DNA from 2 places in the Streptomyces sp. NPDC043867 genome. Region 2 is predicted to be linked to the other one. Evidence: predicted binding sites of a transcription regulator. Region 2 holds the regulator's gene; the other holds the start of a gene.
What was found. Region 2 encodes HrcA, which represses chaperone genes, less so after heat shock. Its sites were predicted from a motif close to TTNGCACTCNGNNNNNCNGAGTGCNAA; they were not measured.

Region 1 (7,191 bases), on a different contig from region 2:
CTCCTACCACTTGCTGCCCAGCGTGCGCGGGGACCTGCTCGCACGCCTCGGACGTACGGCCGAGGCCCGCGCGGAGTTCGAGCGGGCCGCGTCCCTGGCCCGCAACGAACGGGAACGCGCACTGCTGCTGGCCCGCGCGGCGGACCGCGCCTGACGCCGGGGGACGGGACCTACGCCGGGTGCCCGACCAGCATCGTCGGCGCCCCCGCCACCCGCGTGAGGAACACCGTCGCCGCGTTGCGCCCCTGCGGCTTCACCTTCCGGCGCAGCTCCTCGGGCTGGACGGCCGAGCCGCGCTTCTTGACGGTGAGGATGCCGACCTCCCGCGTCCGCAGCAGCGCCTTCAGCTTCTTCACGCTGAAGGGCAGCCGGTCGGTGATCTCGTACGCGGTGGCGTACGGGGTCGGGCGCAGATGGTCGGAGGTGATGTACGCGATCGTCTCGTCGAGCAGGCCGCCGTCGAGTTCCTCGGCCACCTCGGCGACGAGGTGGGCGCGGATGGCGGCGCCGTCGGGCTCGTACAGGTAACGGCCCGGCGGGCGCACCGGCGGGTCGGGGAGTCCCCGCCCGCGCAGCCCGCGCGGACCGGGCAGCAGCGTGGCCCGCACCAGCCCCGGCTCGGTGCCGAACCACAGCACGGCCTCCTTCACGTCCCCGCCGTCCGAGATCCACTCCGCCTCCGCCTCGGCCGGGATCGCCTCGTGGGGGACGCCCGGCGCGATCTTCAGCGCGGCCCGCGGCGCCTTCAGGGCCGTCGCGGTCGCCCAGGACAGCGGCGGCGAGTACGCCTCGGGATCGAAGATCCGGCCCCGGCCGCCGCGCCGGGCGGGGTCCACGAAGACGGCGTCGTACTCCGCCGTGGCCACCTCGGTGACGTCCGCCTCACGCACCTCGATCAGCTCCGCCAGGCCCAGCGCCTCGGCGTTCGCGCGGGCCACCGCCGCCGTCAGCGGGTCCCGGTCCACGGCGAGCACCCGGATCCCGGCGCGAGCCAGGGCGATCGCGTCGCCGCCGATGCCGCAGCAGAGGTCGGCGACGGAGCGCACCCCGAGCGCCCGGAACCGCTCCGCGCGGTACGCCGCGACGCTCGTCCGCGTGGACTGCTCGACGCCGTCGGGCGTGAAGAACATCCGCTCCGCGTCCGCGGCCCCGAACTTGGCCGCCGCCCGTCGGCGCAGGTGCGCCTGAGCGAGCGCCGCCGTGACCAGGGGCGCCGGGTACGCGCGGCGCAGCCGGGTCGCGACGGCCAGCTCCCGGGCGGGCTCGGTGCCCCGCACCTCGTCGAGGAGGGCGCGGCCCTCGGGCGTGTGGAGGGAGGCGAAGGAGGCCAGCGGGTCCAGATCGGTCACCGGCCCATTGTGGGCCAGTCGGTGGACGGTGCGCGTCCGGCGGCGGTGTCGGACCGGCCCGCGGAAGGTGGCCTGCGAGGATCCGGCACCATGCGACCAGTACGACAAAATGACGAAAATCGCTCGGAGCGGACGCTGTTTTGTGGTGCGGTGCCTCGTGGGACGGCGGGCGGAAGGACGGTGCGGCGGGTCCGGGGCGGCATCGTCGTGCTCGCCGCCGCGGCACTCGCCGCCGGCTGCGCCGACCCCGGCTCCGGTGCGCGGCCGGCCTCCGGGCAGCAGCCGCTGAACGCGCCGCCCGCCCGCGCCCTGGACGCGTACGCCTCGAAGCTGCGCGCCGCGCACGTCGCGCGAGTCGCCGCGGCCAGACGCTGGGGGCTGGCCAGGGTCCCGCTCACCCCGCCGGCCCCGCCGGCGAGGAAGCCGGAGATCACGACCCGCGCGGGGTTCGAGGTGGACGGCCAGGACGAACTGCCGCCCGTCTTCACGACCGTCCCCACCAAGGACAAGGTCGTCTTCCTCACCATCGACGACGGCGCCGAGAAGGACCCGGCGTTCCTCAGGATGATGAGCGAACTGAAGATCCCGTACACCGCCTTCCTCAGCGACTACCTGGCCAAGGAGGACTACGGGTACTTCCGGAAGATGCGGGACGCGGGCGTCGCCCTGAACAACCACACCCTCCACCACCCGTATCTGCCGAACCTCTCGTACACGGAGCAGAAACGGGAGATCTGCGGGATGCAGACCGTGATGGAGAAGCAGTTCGGCAAGCGCCCCACGCTCTTCCGGCCGCCCTACGGCAACTACAACGAGAACACCCTGCGCGCCGCCGCGTCCTGCGGGATCAAGGCGGCCCCGCTCTGGAACGAGGAGGTCTTCGTCGACCACTGGGACTACCGCGAGTGGGACCGGTCCCTGCACCGCGGCGACATCGTCCTCACCCACTTCCGGGGCCGCGAGGACTGGAAGGGCACCATGCCGGACATGGTCCGCCGCTTCCTGAAGAAGGTCACGAACGAGGGGTACGCCGTGGCGCGGCTGGAGGACTACCTGTGAGCGGTGCGCCCCGCCGGACGGCCGCGAGCGGTCTTCCACGCCGAGAGCGCCGCCGGTGACCGGGCGCGAAGGGTGCCCGGAGACGGGGGCCGGGAGGGTGACCGGGTGCCGGGGGCGCCCCGCGACCGGGGTGGGGGCGGTGGCCGGCGGCGAGCGGTGCTCCGCGACCGCGACCGGGGTGGGGGCGGTGGCCGGGCGTGGGCGCGCTCTGCTCGCCTGGCTGCTCGTCGCCGGGCTGCTCGCCGGAGCCACCGGCTGCGCCCAGTCCGTCGACCCCATCGAGCGCCTGGGAAGGAAGGCGGCGCAGCAGGTGCGCCCGCACGGCCGGCCGGGGCCGCCCGCCGGGACGTACCGCCGCTGGGAACCGACCGCTCCGCGGCCGGGGCGGCCCGCCGGGACCTACCGCCGCTGGGGGCTGACCGCGCCGCTCGCCTCCGCCCCCCGGCCGCCCGGCCGGCGGCCCCCCGTACGCGCGGCGGGCCCCGGCCTGCCGCCGGTCCTCGCCCGCGTCCCCACCCGCGACAAGGTGGTCTTCCTGACCTACGACGACAGTGCCGAACGCGATCCGCGCTTCGCCGCCATGGTCCGCGAACTGCGGCTGCCGGTCAGCCTGTTCCTCACCGACCGTGTCGTCGGGCCGGGGTACGGGCACGTCGCGCGCCTCCGGGCGGTCGGCGCGAGCGTGCAGAACCACACGCTCGACCACTCCTCCCTGCGCGGACTGCCGTACGCGGGCCAGCGCGCCGAGATCTGCGGTCAGCGGGACAAGCTCAGGGAACGCTTCGGCGTCCTGCCCCGGCTGCTCCGCCCGCCGTACGGCACCTACGACGCCACCACCCTGCGCGCCGCCGCCGACTGCGGGGTCTCGGCCGTGGTGCTGGGCCGCGAGCCCGGCCGGGACCGCCTGCGCCCCGGCGACATCCTCCTCGGCACCGACGAACCCGACCTCACGGCGACGACCACGCGCCTGCTGCGGCGCATCCAGGCCCAGGGCCTCACGCCGGCCCGCCTGGAGGACTACCTGTAGCGGCGCACGGGGGTGCCCGAAGGGAGCGGAAAGTGCGCGGCGCGCGCTCCTCGTTTGGCACTCCGCTTGACCGAGTGCTAATCGCGGTCATAGTCTCTGGTCTGGCACTCCCCCCTGGAGAGTGCCAATAGCGACGGGCAGGTCCGGCACCCGCGACGACGGATCCACCTGGTCGCCACCTCAGACAGTTAACCCCGTGAGATCTCCGAAGGGGGAGGTCGGATCGTGACGACCACCAGCTCCAAGGTTGCCATCAAGCCGCTCGAGGACCGCATTGTGGTCCAGCCGCTCGACGCCGAGCAGACCACCGCCTCTGGCCTGGTCATTCCGGACACTGCCAAGGAGAAGCCCCAGGAGGGCGTCGTCCTGGCCGTGGGCCCGGGCCGGTTCGAGAACGGCGAGCGCCTGCCGCTCGACGTGAAGACCGGCGACATCGTGCTGTACAGCAAGTACGGCGGCACCGAGGTGAAGTACAGCGGCGAGGAGTACCTCGTCCTCTCGGCTCGCGACGTGCTCGCGATCATCGAGAAGTAGTTCATCCCAGTTTTGCAGTGAGCTGCGCCCCTGGCCCCCGCGACCTTAATAAGCCGGGCGCTGGGGGCGCAGTTCGTTTCTCCCAAGTTTTCCGAGAGGGCTGAATCGCTCCATGGCGAAGATCCTGAAGTTCGACGAGGACGCCCGTCGCGCCCTTGAGCGCGGCGTCAACAAGCTTGCCGACACGGTGAAGGTGACGATCGGCCCCAAGGGCCGCAACGTCGTCATCGACAAGAAGTTCGGCGCCCCCACCATCACCAACGACGGCGTGACCATCGCCCGCGAGGTCGAGCTCGACGACCCGTACGAGAACCTCGGCGCCCAGCTGGTGAAGGAGGTGGCGACCAAGACCAACGACATCGCGGGTGACGGTACGACCACCGCCACCGTGCTGGCCCAGGCGCTGGTGCGCGAGGGCCTGAAGAACGTCGCCGCCGGCGCGTCGCCCGCCCTCCTCAAGAAGGGCATCGACGCCGCCGTCAAGGCCGTGTCCGAGGAGCTCCTCGCGACCGCCCGGCCGATCGACGAGAAGTCCGACATCGCCGCCGTCGCCGGTCTGTCCGCCCAGGACAGCCAGGTCGGCGAGCTCATCGCCGAGGCGATGGACAAGGTCGGCAAGGACGGTGTCATCACCGTCGAGGAGTCCAACACCTTCGGTCTTGAGCTGGACTTCACCGAGGGCATGGCCTTCGACAAGGGCTACCTGTCGCCGTACATGGTGTCCGACCAGGAGCGTATGGAGGCCGTCCTCGACGACCCGTACATCCTCATCCACCAGGGCAAGATCTCCTCGATCCAGGACCTGCTGCCGCTGCTGGAGAAGGTCATCCAGACCAACTCCTCCAAGCCGCTCCTGATCATCGCCGAGGACGTCGAGGGCGAGGCCCTGTCGACCCTGGTCGTGAACAAGATCCGCGGCACGTTCAACGCCGTCGCGGTGAAGGCCCCCGGCTTCGGCGACCGCCGCAAGGCGATGCTCGGCGACATGGCCACCCTCACCGGTGCCACCGTCATCGCCGAGGAGGTCGGCCTCAAGCTCGACCAGGTCGGCCTTGACGTGCTGGGCACCGCCCGCCGCGTGACCGTCACCAAGGACGACACCACCATCGTCGACGGTGGCGGCAAGTCCGAGGACGTCGTCGGCCGGATCAACCAGATCAAGGCCGAGATCGAGTCCACGGATTCCGACTGGGACCGCGAGAAGCTCCAGGAGCGCCTCGCGAAGCTGGCCGGCGGCGTGTGCGTGATCAAGGTCGGCGCCGCCACCGAGGTGGAGCTGAAGGAGAAGAAGCACCGTCTCGAGGACGCCATCTCCGCGACCCGCGCCGCGGTCGAGGAGGGCATCGTCTCCGGTGGTGGCTCCGCGCTCGTCCACGCCGTGAAGATCCTCGAGGGCAACCTCGGCAAGACCGGCGACGAGGCCACGGGTGTCGCGGTCGTCCGCCGGGCCGCCGTCGAGCCGCTGCGCTGGATCGCCGAGAACGCCGGCCTCGAGGGTTACGTCATCACCTCCAAGGTCGCCGAACTCGACAAGGGCCAGGGCTTCAACGCGGCGACCGGCGAGTACGGCGACCTGGTCAAGGCTGGCGTCATCGACCCGGTCAAGGTCACCCGCTCCGCCCTGGAGAACGCCGCGTCCATCGCCTCCCTGCTCCTCACGACCGAGACCCTGGTCGTCGAGAAGCCGGCCGAGGACGAGGGCGACGCGGGCCACGGCCACGGTCACGGCCACTCCCACTGAGGTCGGCAGCACCTGAGGAAGCCCACCCTCCCCCCACGGGAAGAGGGAGGACGCCTCGAAGAAGTCCCCCTCCCCCCACCGGGTGAGGGGGGCTTCCCCTTTTCCCGGCCGGCCGCCTGCGGATGCCGGCCGCTCAGAGCTGATCGTCCCGGACCACGTCCAGATCGGTGAACGTCGGCATCTCGTCGCAGAGTGCCACCATGTCCTGGAAGATCCGCTCCGTCTCCGGCATGCCGGAGTTCCGCATCGCCTCCTCGTACGACGGGAACTCCACGATCTCCACGAAATGGTCCCCGTCGGACCGGTCGCGGCCGATGACGCTGTGCGTCGCGGTCCGCTTCCCCCTGGTCTGTTCGACCCACGTGTCCATCAGCCGGTTCATCTCGTCGAACCGGCTGGTCCTGCAGTCGATGAGCTGTACGAATGTCATGGCGCCGCCTCCGGCCCCCTGGGTCCGGTGGAACACTTCCATCGTCCCACCGGAGGGACGACACCATCCACTCCACGCCCAGGCCCGCTCCCCGGCGGCACGACCTGCGCGGACGCCCCTACTGCGGGCCGTACTTGCGTCCGGTCCTCGACGTGACGCCGCCCAGCAGCGCCCGCGGGGTCACCTTCACCAGGCCCATCAGGGCCTTGTAACGGGGGTCCGGAACGGACAGCGTCCTGCCCCGCGCCAGGTCCGACAGCGCCGACGCGACCAGCTTGTCCGCGTCGAGCCACATCCACTTCGGGATGTTGTCCGTGCCCATCCCGGCCCGCTGGTGGAACTCCGTGCGCACGAACCCGGGGCACAGCGCCATGAGCCGTACGCCGCTGCCGGCCAGGTCCTTCGCCACGCCCTGCGTGAACTGCACGACCCACGCCTTCGAGGCCCCGTACGTACCGCGCGGCACGAAAGCGGCGACCGAGGCGACGTTGACGACACCGCCCCGGCCCCGCTCCCGCATGGCCTCGGTCGCCGCCGACGTCAGCCGCAGCACCGCCTCGCAGTGCACCTTGAGCATCTTCAGCTCGTCTGCCGTCGACACGTCGAGGAAGCGGCCCTTGTTGCCGAAACCGGCGTTGTTGACCAGCAGGTCCACCGGGTTCCGGCGGTCCGTGAGGCGCGCTGCCACCGCCTCGATGCCCTCGTCCGTCGCCAGGTCCGCCGTCAGCACCTCCGCCTCGATGCCGTGCCGGTCGTGCAGCTCGGTGGCCTGCTCGCGCAGCCGCTTGGTGTCCCGCGCCACCAGGACGAGGTTGTGCCCGCCGGCCGCCAGCCGCCGCGCGAAGGCGGCGCCGATGCCCGCGGTCGATCCCGTAATCAAAGCCGTTGTCATGGACCAAGGTTAGTGACCACCGCGGCAGGAGCCCGCGCCCGCCGCCGCCCGTTACCGCACCGTGCCCGGCGGTCCCGCGGCCACGCCCCGGCCGCCTCCCCACCCGCCTTCTCGCCGCCGCACCGCTGCACCGCCGCCCGGCCGGTGGCCCCACGGACG
Region 2 (7,191 bases):
GGGCTGAGCTGCCCGAGCTGGCCCATGTCGTGGTGATCGACCCCACCGGTGTGGACACCTCCGAGGACGAGGGCGACTGGGTGCTGTCGCTCGCCGAGCTGGAGGCGCGCGGCGCCGCGTACCTGGAGAAGAACCCCGACCTGATCACGAAGAAGGTCGGTGCGATCACCCCCGGCCAGCTCGCCACGCTGATCTACACCTCGGGCACCACCGGCCGTCCCAAGGGCGTCCGGCTGCCGCACGACAACTGGTCGTACATGGCCAAGGCGACCGTGGCCACCGGGCTGATCACCAGCGACGACGTGCAGTACCTGTGGCTGCCGCTCGCGCACGTCTTCGGCAAGGTGCTCACCTCCGGCCAGATCGAGGTCGGCCACGTCACCGCCGTCGACGGCCGGGTGGACAAGATCATCGAGAATCTGCCGGTGGTGCAGCCGACGTACATGGCGGCCGTGCCGCGCATCTTCGAGAAGGTCTACAACGGGGTCGCGGCCAAGGCGCGGGCCGGCGGCGGCGCCAAGTACAAGATCTTCCAGTGGGCGGCCGAGGTCGCCCGCGAGTACGCGAAGGTCAGCCAGGACAACTTCCGGCGCACCGGTGTCGCCTCCGTCCCGCTCGCTCTGGGCGCCAAGCACAAGGTCGCCGACAGGCTCGTCTTCGCCAAGATCCGCGAGGCCTTCGGCGGCAACCTGCGCGCCTGCGTCTCCGGCAGCGCCGCGCTCGCCCCGGAGATCGGCTACTTCTTCGCCGGCGCCGGCATCCACATCCTGGAGGGCTACGGCCTCACCGAGTCCTCCGCGGCCTCCTTCGTGAACCCCGGTGAGGCCTACCGCACCGGCACCGTCGGCAAGCCGCTGCCCGGCACCGAGGTGCGCATCGCGGACGACGGCGAGATCCTGCTGCGCGGCCCCGGCATCATGGAGGGCTACCACCGGCTGCCCGAGAAGACCGCCGAGGTACTGGAGTCCGACGGCTGGTTCCACACCGGCGACATCGGCGAGCTGTCCCCGGACGGGTACCTGCGGATCACCGACCGCAAGAAGGACCTCATCAAGACGTCCGGCGGCAAGTACATCGCGCCCGCCGAGGTCGAGGGCCAGTTCAAGGCCGTGTGCCCGTACGTCTCCAACATCCTCGTGCACGGAGCCGACCGGAACTTCTGCACCGCGCTCATCGCCCTCGACGAGCCGTCGATCCTGGACTGGGCGAAGGAGAACGGGCTGGAGGGCAAGTCGTACGCCGAGGTCGTCGCGGCCCCGGTGACGGTCGCGATGGTCGAGGGCTACGTGAAGGAGCTCAACGACGGTCTCCAGCGCTGGCAGACCATCAAGAAGTTCCGTCTGCTGCCGCGCGACCTGGACGTCGAGCACGGGGAGATCACCCCGAGCCTGAAGCTGAAGCGTCCGGTCGTCGAGCGGGAGTACAAGCACCTCATCGACGAGATGTACGCGGGCTCGCGCGAGGCGTAGCCCCCGGTGTGGCGGGTCCGGAGACGTCCGGGCCCGCGCACGCGGACGAGGCGCGGCCGGCGTGCTGGACAATGGAGGACATGCCTTCCGCACTCCCCGACGGTGAGCCCGTCCCCGACGACGGGGCGCTGCCCGCGCACGCCCTCGCCGGGGCCGCCGAGCGCGCTCTCGGGTTCTACCTCCACGTCCCGTACTGCGCGACCCGCTGCGGCTACTGCGACTTCAACACCTACACGGCCACCGAGTTGCGGGGCAGCGGAGGCGTGCTCGCCTCCCGCGACAACTACGCGTCGACCCTGACCGACGAGGTCCGGCTGGCGCGCAAGGTGCTCGGCGACGACCCGCGCCCCGTCCGCACGGTCTTCGTCGGCGGCGGGACGCCCACGCTGCTGGCCGCCGACGATCTCGTACGGATGCTGGGCGCGATCCGCGACGAGTTCGGGCTCGCGGACGACGCGGAGATCACCACGGAGGCGAACCCCGAGTCGGTCGACCCCGCCTACCTCGCCACCCTGCGCGCCGGCGGCTTCAACCGGATCTCCTTCGGCATGCAGAGCGCCCGGCAGCACGTCCTGAAGGTGCTCGACCGCACGCACACGCCCGGCCGGCCCGAGGCCTGCGTCGCCGAGGCGCGCGCGGCGGGCTTCGACCACGTGAACCTCGACCTGATCTACGGCACCCCGGGGGAGACCGACGACGACTGGCGGGCCTCGCTCGACGCGGCCCTCGGGGCGGCACCCGACCACGTCTCGGCGTACGCGCTGATCGTCGAGGAGGGCACCCAGCTGGCCCGCCGCATCCGTCGCGGGGAGGTCCCCATGACGGACGACGATGTCCACGCGGACCGGTATCTCATCGCCGACGAGGTGCTCTCGGCAGCCGGTTTCGACTGGTACGAGGTCTCGAACTGGGCTACGTCCGACGCGGGGCGCTGCCTGCACAACGAGCTGTACTGGCGCGGCGCCGACTGGTGGGGCGCGGGACCCGGGGCCCACAGCCATGTGGGCGGGGTGCGCTGGTGGAACGTGAAGCATCCCGGCGCGTACGCCGGGGCGCTGGCCGCGGGGAGGTCGCCCGGGGCGGGGCGTGAGCTGCTGTCCGCGGAGGACCGCCGGGTCGAGCGGATCCTGCTGGAGCTGCGGCTGCGGGAGGGCTGTCCGCTGGCGCTGCTGCGGCCGGACGGGCTGGCCGCGGCTCGGCGCGCGCTGGCGGGTGGGCTGCTCGAGAGCGGGCCGTACGGGGGCGGGCGGGCTGTGCTCACCCTGCGGGGGCGGTTGCTCGCGGACGCGGTGGTCCGCGACCTGGTGGACTGACCCGGGGGCGCTGCCCCCGGACCCCCGTATCGGCCTGACGGCCTCGTCCTCAAACGCCGGACGGGCTGAAATCCCTGCCTCGGCCTGCCCCGGGGGCCGCGGTGTCGCGCTCGTCCTCGAAACGCCGGACGGGCTGAAATCCCAGCCTCGGCCCGCCCCGGGGGCCGCGGTGTCGCGCTCGTCCTCGAAACGCCGGACGGGCTGAAATGTCCTCCGCTGTCGCGGGGCTACTCCGGGGCCGTGACGAAGTCGATGAGTTCTTCCACGCGGCCGAGGAGTTCCGGCTCCAGGTCCTTGTAGGAGCGGACCCGGGACAGGATGTGCTGCCAGGCCGCGCCGGTGTTCTCCGGCCAGCCCAGGGCCCGGCAGACGCCGGTCTTCCAGTCCTGGCCGCGCGGGACCCGGGGCCACGCGGGGATGCCGACCGAGGACGGCTTCACGGCCTCCCAGATGTCGATGTACGGATGGCCCACCACGAGCGCGTGCTCGCTGGTGACCGCCTCCGCGATCCGGAACTCCTTCGAGCCGGGGACCAGGTGGTCGACGAGGACGCCGAGCCGGGCGTCCGGTCCGGGACCGAACTCCTCGACGACGGACGGCAGGTCGTCGACGCCCTCCAGGTACTCGACGACGACGCCCTCGATGCGCAGGTCGTCGCCCCACACCCGCTCCACGAGCTCGGCGTCGTGCCGGCCCTCGACGTAGATGCGGCCGGCCCGGGCCACGCGGGCGCGGGCGCCGGGCACGGCGACCGAACCGGAGGCGGTGCGGCTGGGGCGGGCCGGTCCGGCGGCCGGCCGGACCAGGGTGACCACCCTGCCCTCCAGCAGGAAGCCCCGCGGCTCCAGCGGGAACACCCGGTGCTTGCCGAAGCGGTCCTCCAGCGTCACCGTGCCCGCCTCGCAGCGGATCACGGCACCGCAGAAACCGGTGCCGGGCTCCTCCACCACCAGACCGGGATCGGCCGGGACCTCCGGCACGGGCTTGGGCTTCTTCCACGGCGGGGTCAGGTCCGGAGAGTACTGGCGCATTCGGATGACGATAGGAGAAGTCGAGCGCCGGAGCCCCCGGCCGCGCCTACGACACGCCGAAGCGGGCGGCCAGCGCGTCCCGCTGGGCCCGGACGAACGCCGCGTCGACCGCGGCCCCGTGCCCCGGCACGTACACGGCGTCCTCGCCCCCGAGGTCCAGCAGCCGGTCCAGCGCCGCCGGCCAGTGGGACGGAACGGCGTCCGGGCCGGCCTGGGGCTCACCCGACTCCTCCACCAGGTCGCCGCAGAAGACGACCTCCGGGCCGCCCGCTCCCGGTACGAGCACCGCCAGGTCGTGCGCGGTGTGGCCGGGACCCACGTTCGCCAGCAGGACCTGCGCCCCGCCGCCCAGCCCGAGGGTCCACTCGCCGGACACGAGGTGGCGGGGGCGGACGAGCAGATCCGCCGCCTCGGCCGCGTCGCGCGGGTCCAGACCGTTGCGCACGGCGTCCGCGCGCAGTTCCTCGCGGCCGTGGTCGAGGACCGTGTCCAGGCCCACCGCGCCGAACACCTCCACTCCGGAGAAGGCGGCGGCGCCGAGGACGTGGTCGAAGTGGGGATGGGTGAGTGCGAGGTGTGTCACACGCAGCCGGGTGCCGAGGAGCCGCCCGGTCTCGGCCCGCAGCCGCGCGCCCTCCGCCAGGCTCGACCCCGCGTCGATCAGGAGCGCGGCACCTTCGCCGACCACGAGCCCCGTGGTGCAGTCCCAGCCCGGCAGGCGGCACCGTCCGACCCGCGGGGCTAGCTGCTCCCACCCCGCCTCTTCCCAAGTCACCTTCACACGGCGACGCTAGCGGCAACGGGGTACGACGGCGCGACATGGCGGGACACGTCCCCGCCCGCGGCGAGGGCGTCACGGGCCCGCCCTTGCCGGGGTCGTACCTCCCCGCCGTACACTGAGCCGGGGAACGCTGGCACTCGCACGCGCTGAGTGCCAGGAAGAAGGCCGCGACGACCACGGTGCCGACATCTGGAGGTGTGCGCGATGCTCAGTGAACGCAGGCTCGAGGTACTGCGCGCCATCGTCCAGGACTACGTCGGGACGGAGGAGCCGGTCGGCTCCAAGGCGCTGACCGAGCGCCACCGGCTGGGGGTCTCCCCGGCCACCGTCCGCAACGACATGGCAGCCCTGGAGGACGAGGGGTACATCGCCCAGCCGCACACCAGCGCCGGGCGCATCCCCACCGACAAGGGCTACCGCCTCTTCGTCGACAAGCTCGCCGGCGTCAAGCCGATGACCGCGCCCGAGCGCCGCGCCATCCAGAACTTCCTCGACGGCGCCGTCGACCTCGACGACGTCGTGGGGCGCACGGTGCGGCTGCTCGCGCAGCTCACCCGGCAGGTCGCCGTCGTCCAGTACCCCTCGCTCACGCGCTCGACGGTGCGGCACGTGGAGCTGCTCTCGCTGGCCCCGGCCCGCGTGATGCTGGTGCTCATCACGGACACCGGCCGGGTCGAGCAGCGCATGATCGACTGTCCGGCGCCCTTCGGTGAGACGTCCCTGGCGGATCTGCGGGCCCGGCTCAACAGCCGGGTCGCGGGCCGCCGTTTCGCGGATGTCCCGCAGTTGGTGCAGGATCTGCCGGAGGCCTTCGAGACCGAGGACCGCGGTACGGTCTCGACGGTGCTCTCCACGCTGCTGGAGGCGCTCGTCGAGGAGAACGAGGAGCGGTTGATGATCGGCGGCACCGCCAATCTCACCCGCTTCGGACATGACTTCCCCCTCACGATCCGGCCGGTTCTCGAAGCCCTCGAGGAGCAGGTCGTGCTTCTGAAGCTGCTGGGGGAGTCGACGGATTCGGGCATGACCGTACGGATCGGTCGCGAGAACGTCCACGAGGGACTCAACTCCACGTCCGTGGTCTCGGTCGGCTACGGTTCGGGCGGCGAGGCAGTCGCAAAACTCGGCGTGGTCGGACCGACCCGCATGGATTACCCGGGAACGATGGGAGCGGTACGCGCAGTGGCACGGTACGTCGGACAGATCCTGGCGGAGTCGTAGGTGGCCACGGACTACTACGCCGTACTCGGCGTGCGCCGCGACGCTTCCCAGGACGAGATCAAGAAGGCGTTCCGGAGGCTCGCCCGCGAGCTGCATCCGGACGTCAATCCCGATCCGAAGACGCAGGAGCGCTTCAAGGAGATCAACGCCGCCTACGAGGTGTTGTCGGACCCGCAGAAGAAGCAGGTCTACGACCTCGGCGGCGACCCGCTCTCGCAGAGCGGCGGCGCGGGCGCGGGCGGCTTCGGCGCCGGCGGCTTCGGGAACTTCTCGGACATCATGGACGCGTTCTTCGGCACGGCGTCGCAGCGCGGCCCGCGGTCGCGTACGCGCCGGGGCCAGGACGCCATGATCCGGCTGGAGATCGACCTCGACGAGGCGGCCTTCGGCACGACCAAGGACATCCAGGTCGACACGGCCGTGGTGTGCACCACGTGCAGCGGCGAGGGCGCGGCCCCCGGGACCTCCGCGCAGACCTGTGACATGTGCCGCGGTCGCGGCGAGGTGTCCCAGGTCACGCGGTCCTTCCTGGGCCAGGTCATGACGTCCCGCCCCTGCCCCCAGTGCCAGGGCTTCGGCACGGTGGTGCCGACGCCGTGCCCGGAGTGCGCGGGCGACGGGCGGGTGCGCTCGCGCCGGACCCTGACCGTGAAGATCCCGGCCGGTGTCGACAACGGCACGCGGATCCAGCTCGCGGGCGAGGGCGAGGTCGGCCCCGGCGGCGGCCCCGCCGGCGACCTGTACGTGGAGATCCACGAGTTGCCGCACGCGCAGTTCCAGCGCCGGGGCGACGACCTGCACTGCACGGTCACCCTCCCGATGACGGCGGCGTCCCTCGGCACGAAGGTGCCGCTGGAGACGCTGGACGGCCTGGAGGAGGTCGACATCCGCCCGGGCACCCAGTCCGGCCAGTCGATCCCGCTGCACGCCCGGGGTGTCACGCATCTGCGCGGCGGCGGCCGGGGCGACCTGATCGTCCACGTCGAGGTCATGACCCCGTCCAAGCTGGACGCGGAGCAGGAGCGCCTGCTGCGGGAACTGGCGAAGCTGCGCGGTGAGGAGCGGCCCACGGGGCAGTTCCAGCCGGGCCAGCAGGGACTGTTCTCGCGGCTGAAGGACGCGTTCAACGGCCGCTGACGGCGCTTGGGGCAGGCCCTCGGGGCCTGCCCGCACGGGTCCGGCCCCTGCCGGCGTCCCGGCGGGACACCCCGTGGGTGCGAGGGGACGGCCCGCTGCTCGCCGGAGACCACCGCACGGCGGGACACCCACTCCGGGCATCGGGGACCGTCCCGGCGGGACCGCCCGGCGGGTGTGAAGCCCCCCCGGAGAGACACATTCCGGTGGCCTGTGCCGGGTGGCCGCCGGATTCGGACTTG

Region 1: a site for HrcA is predicted at 3,490-3,516, ahead of groES (co-chaperone GroES). Genes of this name have one in related genera too.

The regions. Positions count from the first base shown of each region.
Region 1 covers NZ_JBWKDS010000001.1:230,264-237,454, reverse strand. The annotation lists gene AC069T_RS01160 (RNA polymerase sigma factor) at 1-154, shown strand, start outside; gene AC069T_RS01155 (class I SAM-dependent methyltransferase) at 171-1,349, opposite strand; gene AC069T_RS01150 (polysaccharide deacetylase family protein) at 1,440-2,408, shown strand; gene AC069T_RS01145 (polysaccharide deacetylase family protein) at 2,596-3,435, shown strand; gene groES (co-chaperone GroES) at 3,661-3,969, shown strand; gene groL (chaperonin GroEL) at 4,082-5,710, shown strand; partial or broken gene AC069T_RS01130 (ester cyclase) at 5,847-6,140, opposite strand; gene AC069T_RS01125 (SDR family NAD(P)-dependent oxidoreductase) at 6,259-7,032, opposite strand.
Region 2 covers NZ_JBWKDS010000026.1:4,261-11,451, forward strand. The annotation lists gene AC069T_RS24495 (AMP-dependent synthetase/ligase) at 1-1,469, shown strand, start outside; gene hemW (radical SAM family heme chaperone HemW) at 1,550-2,782, shown strand; gene AC069T_RS24505 (DUF3097 domain-containing protein) at 3,010-3,813, opposite strand; gene AC069T_RS24510 (MBL fold metallo-hydrolase) at 3,860-4,594, opposite strand; gene hrcA (heat-inducible transcriptional repressor HrcA) at 4,799-5,815, shown strand; gene dnaJ (molecular chaperone DnaJ) at 5,816-6,952, shown strand.